Regions from separate parts of the Arthrobacter sp. SPT-J7 genome, predicted to be linked through region 1. Evidence: riboswitches for the same ligand, from Rfam matches in the RefSeq annotation. Region 1 holds a riboswitch; the other holds the start of a gene.

What was found. Region 1 has a riboswitch for glycine ahead of gcvP (aminomethyl-transferring glycine dehydrogenase). Riboswitches for the same ligand answer to the same signal wherever they lie in the genome.
Region 2: it holds a riboswitch for glycine, as region 1 does, so the genes downstream of both, gcvP (aminomethyl-transferring glycine dehydrogenase) here and gcvP (aminomethyl-transferring glycine dehydrogenase) in region 1, are expected to answer to the same signal.

What each region holds. Positions count from the first base shown of each region.
Region 1 covers NZ_JBNHFF010000001.1:572,914-578,229, forward strand. Annotated here, with positions in the region: gene AC5RWX_RS02690 (GntR family transcriptional regulator) at 148-795, shown strand; gene AC5RWX_RS02695 (MFS transporter) at 902-2,338, shown strand; gene AC5RWX_RS02700 (mycothiol transferase) at 2,409-2,921, shown strand; glycine riboswitch at 2,997-3,097, shown strand; gene gcvP (aminomethyl-transferring glycine dehydrogenase) at 3,268-5,316, shown strand, end outside.
Region 2 covers NZ_JBNHFF010000034.1:14,160-19,475, reverse strand. Annotated here, with positions in the region: gene AC5RWX_RS20450 (spore photoproduct lyase family protein) at 1-22, opposite strand, end outside; gene AC5RWX_RS20445 (dihydrolipoyl dehydrogenase family protein) at 132-1,514, opposite strand; gene AC5RWX_RS20440 (VOC family protein) at 1,579-1,938, opposite strand; gene AC5RWX_RS20435 (hypothetical protein) at 2,018-2,344, shown strand; glycine riboswitch at 2,463-2,560, shown strand; glycine riboswitch at 2,562-2,668, shown strand; gene gcvP (aminomethyl-transferring glycine dehydrogenase) at 2,721-5,316, shown strand, end outside.

The sequences.
Region 1 (5,316 bases):
ACCTCCTGACTGCACGTTTAGAACCTGCCGCACGACGCTGTGCTGCAGGTCTCATTAGAGTAGCCAGCGGCCTGACCCCGATCCACCTTTTCACGTACATTACTTATATGTGACGCCAGTCATAACCCCACGCGGCAGGAGGTCTTCATGGTGGGCAGCACGGCCGATCGGGCGGAAGAGATGGACAAGGCCGTCCAGAGGGTACGGGACGAGATTCTGTCCGGCGGGCTGGCACCTGGCACTCCGGTGACCGTGTCCGGACTCGCCAGCAGGTTTGGCACCGAAAACGCTCTGATGCACGACGCGGTCGCAGCCCTCGCGGAAGAAGGTCTGATTGAGGCGACCGGGCATGAACACCGCATCGTCCATCTCGGCCGGCACCAGGCTGTCCAGCTCCTGGACGTGATGGGCGTGGTGCTGGTGGCGCTGTTTGAACGAGCTGCCCCGAGGTTGTCGCCCGAGGAGATCAGCAGAATGGCCACGTTGGCGGACGATCTGCGGACCGCCCTGCAGCACGAAGACATGCTTGGGTCCCACCGCGCCATCGGCGGCCTGGTGGACATCATCCTGCAGGCAGGCAACCATCAGGAACTGCGGGAAGTGAACACCCATGTGCTCGGCCGTTCCCTGGCCCGGCTGCACCTCTTCCAACATGCCATCGCTTATCCCATCTGGACCGACGGCTGGGACGAGACGGTGCAGTACTTGCAGCGCGGCCAGCCTGACGCTGCCGTGGAAAGGCTCCGCCGGACGTTCTGGATCCTCGCCGAAGAACTGGCGCCGGAGAGTTCGTAGCCGGTCTGCGGGTCTGCCGGGAGGCGGCCCGGTGAGGGGATAAGGTGAAACCCGGCCGAAATGCTTCGGCCGTCCCCGCCCGGCCGCTCGACCCCATGGACCAAGCTTGACCTCGACCGCACAACAGACTGCCGATACCCAACCGCGGGACCGCTTCCGCTCCAACCCCAGCCCGGCACCCCGGAAGCCCAGCCCGTTTGCGGGCCGCCTGACAGTGCTCGCCGGCATCCTCTTGCTCGCGCTGAGCCTGCGGCTGGCCGTTTCCGGCGTCTCGCCGGTGCTGGCAGACATGGCTGCGGATCTGCCGTTCGGTACCGCCTCCACCGGCGTGTTGGGCATGCTGCCCACCGCGGCCTTCGCCGCCGCCGGGTTCGCCGTGCCGGTACTGCTGCGGAGGCTCGGGTTGGAACACCTGTTGCTGGTGGCAATTCTCATGGCCGCGGTCGGTCAACTCGGCCGGGCGATGGCCTCCGACGTGCCGTCGTTCCTGGTCCTGTCCGGCGTGACCATGGCCGGCTACGGCATCGGCAACATCCTGATGCCGCCGCTGGTGAAGCGTTATTTCCCAGACCGGATCGGCCTTGTCACGGCGCTCTACGTGACGCTGCTGGCGGTCAGCACCGCGCTCAGCCCGCTGCTGGCCGTGCCGCTTGAGCAGGCTGCCGGCTGGCGTTTCTCGATCGGGGTCTGGGCGGCCGTGAGCGTGGCGGCCCTTGTGCCGTGGCTGGTGACTGCGTGGACGGAGCATTCCCGGCGCAAAATTTCCCGCCTGGTGCTGCAGCCCTATCGCCCCGGCGGTTTGGACCCGCTTCAGCCGGCTCACGGCGACGGCGCACGGCCGCCGCTGGGCCATGCCGCGGCGGACCCGGCGGGTGTTGGCGGAGCGAGTGCAACCGGTCCCGCGCCGGGTGACGGGGGAGCGGCCACAGCCGCAGCCACCACTACCAGCACGACGGCGGTGCGCGTCTGGCGATCGCCGCTCGCCTGGGGTTTGGCCCTGGTGTTCGCCGGGACCTCGTCCAATACCTTTGCCATGTTTACCTGGCTCCCGCCGCTGCTGGTGGACAGCGGGATGCTGCCGCCGATGGCCGGCACCATGCTGGCCTACTACGCCATCCTGGCCCTGCCGACCAGCCTGTTGGTGCCGCTGATCGCGGCGCGGTTGCGCAATCCGCTGGGCCTGGGCCTGCTCTTCATCGGCTTCTACGTGGCCGGGTACGCCGGCCTGCTGCTCTCGCCGTCGTTCGGTACCTGGCTCTGGATCACCTTGGCCGGCTTGGGCCAGGGCACCTTCGCCCTGGCTTTGCTGCTGGTCAACCTCCGCACCCGAACCACCGCCGGCGCCGGAGCGCTGTCCGGGTTCGCGCAAGGGATCGGCTACACCGTCGCCTGCGCCGGCCCGCTGGCCTTCGGACTGCTGCGCGACGTCAGCGGCGGCTGGGGTGCGTCCTTCGGCCTGTTGGGCGCTGCCCTGCTTCTCCTGGCGGTCGGCCTGGTCATCGTGGGGCGCCCCCGGTATCTGGAGGATTCCCTCCGGAACTGAAGCGGCGGCCCGTTCCGCGGCCAGCCGGGCGCCGGTAGGCTGACGGCAGAGTCCGCCACGAGGAGGCGCCATGAAGTTCAATGACCTGCTGGCCGATGCCTACGGGCGGATCCAGGAACGCGTCCACCACGTGCTGGAAGGCTTGGACGCCGACCAGTTGGCTGCCCAACCCGGCGGCGACAGCAACTCGATCGGCTGGCTGGTCTGGCACCTGACCCGCATCCAGGACGACCACATAGCTGACGTCGCCGGTACCCAGCAGTACTGGCTTGCCGGCTGGTCGAAGCGCTTCAACCTGCCGCTGGCCGAGAAGGACCATGGTTTCGGCCACACGCCCGAACAAGTCGCGGCGGTGCGGGTGGAATCGGCCGACTTGCTCCGCGACTATTACGACGACGTGCATGCCGGCACGCTGGCCTACCTGGCCGGACTCACCGAGGACGATCTGGACCGGATTGTCGACACCCGGTGGGACCCGCACGTGAAGCTGGGCGTCCGGTTGGTCAGCGTGATGGACGACTGCATGGAACACATCGGCCAGGCCGCGTACGTGAAGGGCATGCTCGCCCGCGGCGAAGTCTAGGAACCGTCACCACCTTGTTGCCCGGGGGTGGCTCGACTACCATTCAAGGAGTTAGAAACAACTGCATACAGCCTTCGACATGCGGCGGGAGAGTCCTGCTGAGCACTAGGTCAGCAGGCGCCGTAGGAGCAATACCTCCCCAGGAATCTCTCAGGCCCCTGTACCGCCGCGAAGAGGCAACTCTGGAAAGCAGCCGGACCGTTCGTGGACCGGCTCACCGACGGTGCAAGCAGGAACCGGCTCCCGTGCCGTCCTGCGGAATCTCTCAGGTTCAGCCACAGAGCGGGGAGGAACCCTTCACTACCGGCATGGCCACCCCATGGCGGAGATTAACTGGAGTTCCTCAATGACGGCTAAAGCCAACCTTGCCACCCGGCCCGGCAGCACTTCCTTCGCAGACCGCCACATCGGCCCGCGCCGGAACGACGCGGAAGTCATGCTCAAGCAGTTGGGCTACGCAAGTGTCGACGATCTCGTGGACGCTGCGGTGCCCGCAGACATCCGCCAACAGGAACCGCTTGCCCTGCCCGAGGCGCGCAGCGAGGCCCAGGTCCTAGGCGACCTGCGGGCCCTGGCTGCCAAGAACGTGATGGCCGTGCAGATGATCGGCCAAGGCTACTACGACACCATCACTCCGCCAGTGATCCGCCGCAACGTCGTGGAGGACCCGGCCTGGTACACCGCCTACACCCCGTACCAGCCGGAGATCTCGCAGGGCCGGCTGGAAGCGCTGCTGAACTTCCAGACCATGGTGCAGGACCTGACCGCACTGCCGATCGCCAACGCCTCGCTGCTGGACGAAGCCACCGCGGTGGCCGAAGCCGTGCTGTTGATGCGCCGCTCTAACAAGGCCAAGGCCGCCGGCAAGACCGTGCTGGACGCGGACCTGCTGCCGCAGACCATCGCCGTCGTCAAGGGCCGGGCCAAGGCGCTGGACTTCGAGGTAGAGGTGGCTGATCTTTCCGCCGGGCTGCCTGAGGGCGACATTTCCGGCATCGTGCTGCAGCAGCCGGGAGCCTCCGGCCGGATCTTCGACCACGCTCCGGTGATCGCGCAGGCCAAGGAACGCGGCGCCTTGGTCACCGTGGCCGCGGACCTGCTGGCCCTGACCCTGATCACGCCGCCGGGCGAGCAGGGGGCGGACATCGCCGTCGGCAATACCCAGCGTTTCGGCGTCCCGCTGTTCTTCGGCGGCCCGCATGCGGCCTACATGGCGGTGCGCAAGGGACTTGAGCGTTCGCTGCCCGGCCGCCTGGTGGGTGTCTCCAAGGACGACGCCGGCCGCCCCGCCTACCGCCTGGCGCTGCAGACCCGCGAGCAGCACATCCGCCGCGAGAAGGCCACCTCCAACATCTGCACCGCGCAGGCGCTGCTCGCCGTGGTGGCCAGCATGTACGCGGTCTACCACGGCCCCGAGGGGCTGAAGGCAATCGCGGAGCACGCCAACCAGGCCGCCCGCACCCTCGCCGGGGTGCTCACCGGCGCCGGCTTCAGCCTGGCCGCCGACCAGTTCTTCGACACGCTCACGGTCAAGGCGCCGGGCAAGGCCGCGGAGATCGTCGCGGCCGCCGAGGCCAAGGGCGTGAACCTGCGCCATATCGACGCCGACCAGGTGGGCATTTCCACCGATGAAACAACGACGGCGGAGCACCTCGCCTTGGTTGCGGAGGCGTTCGGCGTGGAGGACGCAGCCGGCAAGATTGCCGAGGCCGCTGCCGGGCCGCGCTTTGAGCTGCCGGAAGACCTGCTGCGCAGCTCGTCCTACCTGGACCACCCCGTGTTCCACAGCTACCGCTCGGAGACCCGGATGCTGCGCTACCTTCGCCGGCTGTCCGACCGCGATCTGGCGCTGGACCGGACCATGATCCCGCTGGGCTCCTGCACCATGAAGCTGAATGCCACGGCGGAAATGGAAGCGATGACCTGGCCGGAATTTGCCTCCATCCACCCGTTCGCTCCCGCCAGCCAGACGGCCGGCTGGCGCGAACTGATCGCCGACCTGGAGGAACGCCTCGCCGCGATCACCGGCTACGCGGGCGTTTCCATCCAGCCCAATGCCGGCTCGCAGGGCGAATACGCCGGCCTGCTCGCCATCCGCCGCTACCACCTGGCCAACGGTGACGACCAGCGCGACGTCTGCCTGATCCCCGCCTCGGCCCACGGCACCAACGCGGCCTCGGCCGTGCTGGCCGGCATGAAGGTGGTGGTGGTCGCCACCGCACCGGACGGCACCATCGACCACGCCGACCTGCGCGCGAAGATCGACCAGCACGCCGACGCGCTCTCCGCCATCATGATCACCTACCCGTCCACGCACGGGGTGTACGACGCCGACGTGCGCGACGTGTGCGACGCGGTGCATGCGGCCGGTGGCCAGGTCTACATCGACGGCGCC
Region 2 (5,316 bases), on a different contig from region 1:
GGTTCGATTCCTGAAGAGTCATCATTGCCTTTAACAACAACCAGGAACGCCCGAATGTTCCACTATCTGCCCCAGTATCACCTCGAGGACGACGCTTGAGTGCACTGAATGCTACGAAGATTCCAGTCCGGTCACCAGGAGTCTTTCCTTGCTCCCCGCATCACCTGCCGTGCTGCGTGCCCGATTATTGAGCTGTACGTTGGGTAGGCGAACTTCACGCGTGCGAGGGTGGCTACGTCTGTGCCGGCTGCCATCGCGGACGCAACCGCCTGGATGACCTCCACAGCATTCTCGCCAACCGCGTGAGCACCGAGTATCAGCTCACGGTGCCGGTCGGTGACCAGCTTCAGGAAGCCTTGCTCCCGGTCATCAATGATGGGACGCTCCACTGATCCATAGGGAACGACGACGACGGCGCACTCCGCGTCGCGTTCCCTCGCCTTCGCCTCGGTGAGGCCTACGCCGGCATAGTCCGGGTCCGTGAATCCGCCCTCAGGCAGCAGGTGGTGCGGCGTGGTGCGGTGCGCTCCCAGGACGGCATTCTCTGCGGCAGTCTCACCCTCGAAGACCGCAGCCTGCACCAGCATGGACGTTCCGTTCGCGTCTCCAGCAACAAAGATGTGCGGAACATTGGAGCGAAGGTAGTTATCCACCGGGATGGCTCCTCTCCCAGTGGCGACGCCGGCCGCTTCCAAGCCAAGGCCGGCGATGTTCGCGGGCCAGCCGACAGCCATGATCACTGTACCCACCTGTGCCGAGTGCGCGCCGTCCTCGCCATGCCAGCGGATCCTAAGGCCGCCGTCGTGCTCCTCAATGCCGTCCACACCACGAATGCCGACGTTCACGTGCACGCCCCGGGAGCGGAAACCTTCCGTGACCGCCATGGAGACGTCGTCATCCTCAGTGGTGAGGATGCGCGGTGCGAGGTCCAAAAGGGTAACCTGCGATCCAAGGGCATCGAAGATCGTAGCCAGCTGCGCCCCGGTGTGCCCGCCGCCAATGATGGCGACGGAGCCGGGAAGTTCAGGAAGGTCCAATACTTCGTGAGGAAGTGCGGCGTGGTCGGCGCCCGGGATAGGGAGCCTCCGTGCACTGCCGCCTACGCACAGGATGATGGAAGCGGCGGTGACCACTCGTCCGTCAATCGACACTTCCTGCGGCCCGGTAAACTTCGCCTCCCCTTCAAGGAAGGTGATCTGCAGTTGTCGCATAGTGCCGCTGTACGCCTTGGCATCCAGCACGCGGTCTACGGTTGCGCGGACCCGGCGGACCAGTTGCGGCCAGTCCACCGCAGGCTCGTGCACCACAATCCCGTAGTCCCGGGCAGTGCGCACTTCCCGGTACAGCCGGGCCGTTTTCGCCAGCACACGCGTGGGCACACAACCCGAGTTTACGCACGTGCCGCCCAACCGGGCACGCTCGACGACGGCGGTGCGTGCCCCCAGCTCCGCTGCCCGTGTTGCTGCGGCCATGCCCGCCGGCCCGGCGCCGATCACCAGCACATCAAAATCCATAACGGCCTCCCTGGCACCATCCTGCCCCATGGGTAGGCATTGCGTCAGGGTCACATAGGAACTGCTACTGCTGGCTTTGGTCAATAACGCAGAAGCGGTTCCCGTCCGGATCGGCGAGCACCACGAAGTCGGAGTCCTCCGGATACAGGTCCCAGCCGACCCTCTGGGCACCGAGCGAGATCAGACGTTCCACCTCTGCTGCCTGATCGTCCGCATACAAATCCATGTGGATGCGGGGGTGGTCCTGCACGGGCGTTTGGCTCAGCATGAGTGCCAACTGCGCTCCCGGGCCTGACGCCGGCACGAGAATTACCCAGCTCTCATCGCCGGGCTCACGGGGGACGTAGCCGAGGGCGGCGTGCCAAAAAGCTGTAGCGTGGGCGACGTCATTGACGCCAAGAACGGTGCTGCCGATGGTCAACATCCGCCCAGCCTAGTCACCGACGCCGTCGTCTGTCCCGGGCTGCGGGGCAGCTATTGGCAGCACCGCTACACTCGCCTCCATGGGGGAAAACAACACACCTGACGCACATAAAACGCCGAAACTTGCCCGCCTCCGCGAAGCCGTCCTGCCGATAGCGGCCCTCGCCGTGGTGCTGGTGGGGTGCTTCGTCGCGTGGAACAACAGCCGGAATGTCAGCTTTGGCTGGTTCGCCTACGCGCCGCTGAGCAACGAGCCCTTCAGCGGAAGCGGCTTGGCATTCGTTACGCCAGGGACGCGGGCAGGCCTGGCAATCGCCGTCGCGGGTTTGCTCGTCCTGGCATTCTGGGCCGGGTACCGCATCGGCACAAAAGCCAGCACCAAGAACCCCCGACCTGTCCTCAGGTGAGGGCATGACGGCGGCTCCTCCCGCCGTCGTGATCCCGCCTGCAAAGCGGACCGTTTTGCATCCGGCCCCCTAACCCGGTATGGTGTGAGCCGTGTCACCCACCAGTGACGCGTGCTTATGATCTGCGGCGGGAGAGTCCTGCCGGTACGTTCTGCAGGCGCCGTAGGAGCAAATCCTCCCCAGGAATCTCTCAGGCCCACGTACCGCCGCGGCAAGGCAACTCTGGAAAGCAGTCCGGGCAACCGGGCTCACCGACGGTGCAAGTGGCGTCCTGCCGGCAGCAGGGCAACGCAAAACTCTCAGGTCCAATACAGAGCGGGGAGGAACCCGAATCAACGTGGTGCTTAGGCACCATCTGAATTATGGAGTTCCTCTCATGACGGTTCATTCGTCCCCAACCACCTTCGCGGACCGCCATATCGGCGCGCGCCGCCAGTCCGATGTCGACACGATGCTGAAGGCCGTCGGCTACGACAGCCTCGATGGCCTCGTCGACAGCGCGGTCCCCGATTCCATCCGCCAGGACAAGCCCCTCACCCTCGAGGCCGCCCTGAGCGAAGTCCAGGTCCTCGCCGAGTTGCGCAAGCTTGCCGGCAAGAACAAAATTGCCGTGCAGATGATCGGCCAGGGCTACCACGACACCGTGACCCCGCCGGTGATCCGCCGCAACATCCTCGAAGCCCCTGCCTGGTACACCGCGTACACCCCGTACCAGCCGGAAATCTCGCAGGGCCGGCTCGAAGCGCTGCTGAACTTCCAGACCATGGTCCAGGACCTCACCGCGCTCCCGGTGGCCAACGCGTCCCTGCTCGACGAAGCCACCGCCGTCGCCGAAGCCGTGCTGCTGATGCGCCGCGCCAACAAGTCCAAGACCGCCAGGGACGGCAAGACCGTCCTCGACGCCGACCTCCTCCCGCAGACCATCGCCATCGTGCTTGGCCGCGCCGAAGCCCTCGGCTTCGAGGTGGAGATCGCCGACCTCACCAACGGACTGTCCGGCGGCGACATCAACGGCGTCGTTCTCCAGCAGCCCGGCGTCTCCGGCCGGGTCTGGGACCAGTCCGCAATCATCGCTGAGGCAAAAAACCGCGGCGCCCTGGTCACCGTCGCCGCCGACCTCCTGGCCCTCACCCTCATCACCCCGCCGGGCGAGCAGGGCGCGGACATCGCCGTCGGCTCCACCCAGCGCTTTGGCGTGCCGCTGTTCTTTGGGGGACCGCACGCCGCCTACATGGCCGTCCGCCAGGGCATGGAACGCACCCTCCCGGGCCGCATCGTGGGCGTTTCCAAGGACGACGCCGGTGTCCCCGCCTACCGCCTGGCCCTGCAGACCCGCGAGCAGCACATCCGCCGCGAGAAGGCCACCTCCAACATCTGCACCGCGCAGGCCCTGCTCGCCATCGTCTCGTCCTTCTACGCCGTCTACCACGGCCCCGACGGCCTGAAGGCGATCGCCGAAGCCGTCCACAACAACGCCCGTGCCTTGGCCACCACGCTGAGGATCGCAGGCCGTGAACTGGTGTCCGACACCTTCTTCGACACCCTCACCGTCCGCGTGCCCGGCAAGGCTGCGAAGGTCATCACTGCCGCCGAAGCAGGCGGCATCAACCTGCGCCTCATCGATGCGGACACAGTTGGCGTGTCAGTTGATGAAACCACGACGCCGGAGGTTCTCTCCGCGGTGGCCGTCGCCTTTGGTGCCGGTCCGGTTGTTGAGGCTGCCGGGTTTGGGCTGCCGGAGTCCGTGCTGCGCAGCTCCACGTATCTGCAGCACCCGGTGTTCAACACCCACCGGTCCGAAACCCAGCTGCTGCGCTACATCCGCCGCCTCTCGGACCGGGATCTCGCGCTGGACCGCACCATGATTCCCCTCGGCTCCTGCACGATGAAGCTGAATGCCACGGCCGAGATGGAAGCCATTTCCTGGCCGGAGTTCGCCTCGATCCACCCCTTCGCTCCTGACTCCCAGACCGAGGGCTGGCGCGAACTCATTGCCGGCCTGGAATCCGACCTCGCCGAAATCACCGGCTACGACCAGGTGTCCATCCAGCCCAACGCCGGTTCCCAGGGCGAACTCGCAGGTTTGCTGGCGATCCGCGGCTACCACCACTCCCGCGGCGACCAGCAGCGCAACGTCTGCCTGATCCCGGCCTCCGCTCACGGCACCAACGCCGCGTCCGCAGTCCTCGCAGGCATGAAGGTGGTTGTGGTGGCCACCGCCGCTGACGGCACCATCGACCACGCCGACCTTCAGGCCAAGATCGAGGCCCACAAGGACGTCCTCTCGGCCATCATGATCACCTACCCGTCCACTCACGGGGTGTACGACTCGGATGTGCGCGAGGTCTGTGATGCCATCCACGCTGCCGGCGGACAGGTGTACGTGGACGGCGCGAACCTGAACGCCCTCGTCGGTTTGGCACAGCCGGGCAAGTTCGGCGGCGACGTGTCCCACCTGAACCTGCACAAGACATTCTGCATCCCGCACGGGGGCGGTGGACCCGGCGTCGGACCTGTTGCTGCGAAGGCGCACCTCGCGCCGTTTATGCCGGGAGACGCCAACAAGGCCGCACAAGATTCTGGCCCTGCCGGACAAAAAGGCGTGGCGATCTCCGCTTCCCGCTTCGGTTCGGCCGGCGTGCTGCCGATTTCGTGGGCGTACGTGAAGCTCATGGGCGGAAAGGGCCTCACCGAGGCGACCAGGTCCGCACTCCTGGCTGCGAACTACGTTGCCGCACGGCTCGATGAGCACTTTCCGGTTCTTTACACGGGGGAGAGCGGCCTGGTGGCGCACGAGTGCATCCTGGACCTGCGCGACCTGACCGCCAAGACCGGCGTCACCGCCGAGGACGTGGCCAAGCGCCTCATCGACTTCGGCTTCCACGCCCCCACGCTGTCCTTCCCGGTGGCGGGCACCCTGATGGTGGAGCCCACCGAGTCCGAGGACCTCGCGGAGATCGACCGCTTCATCG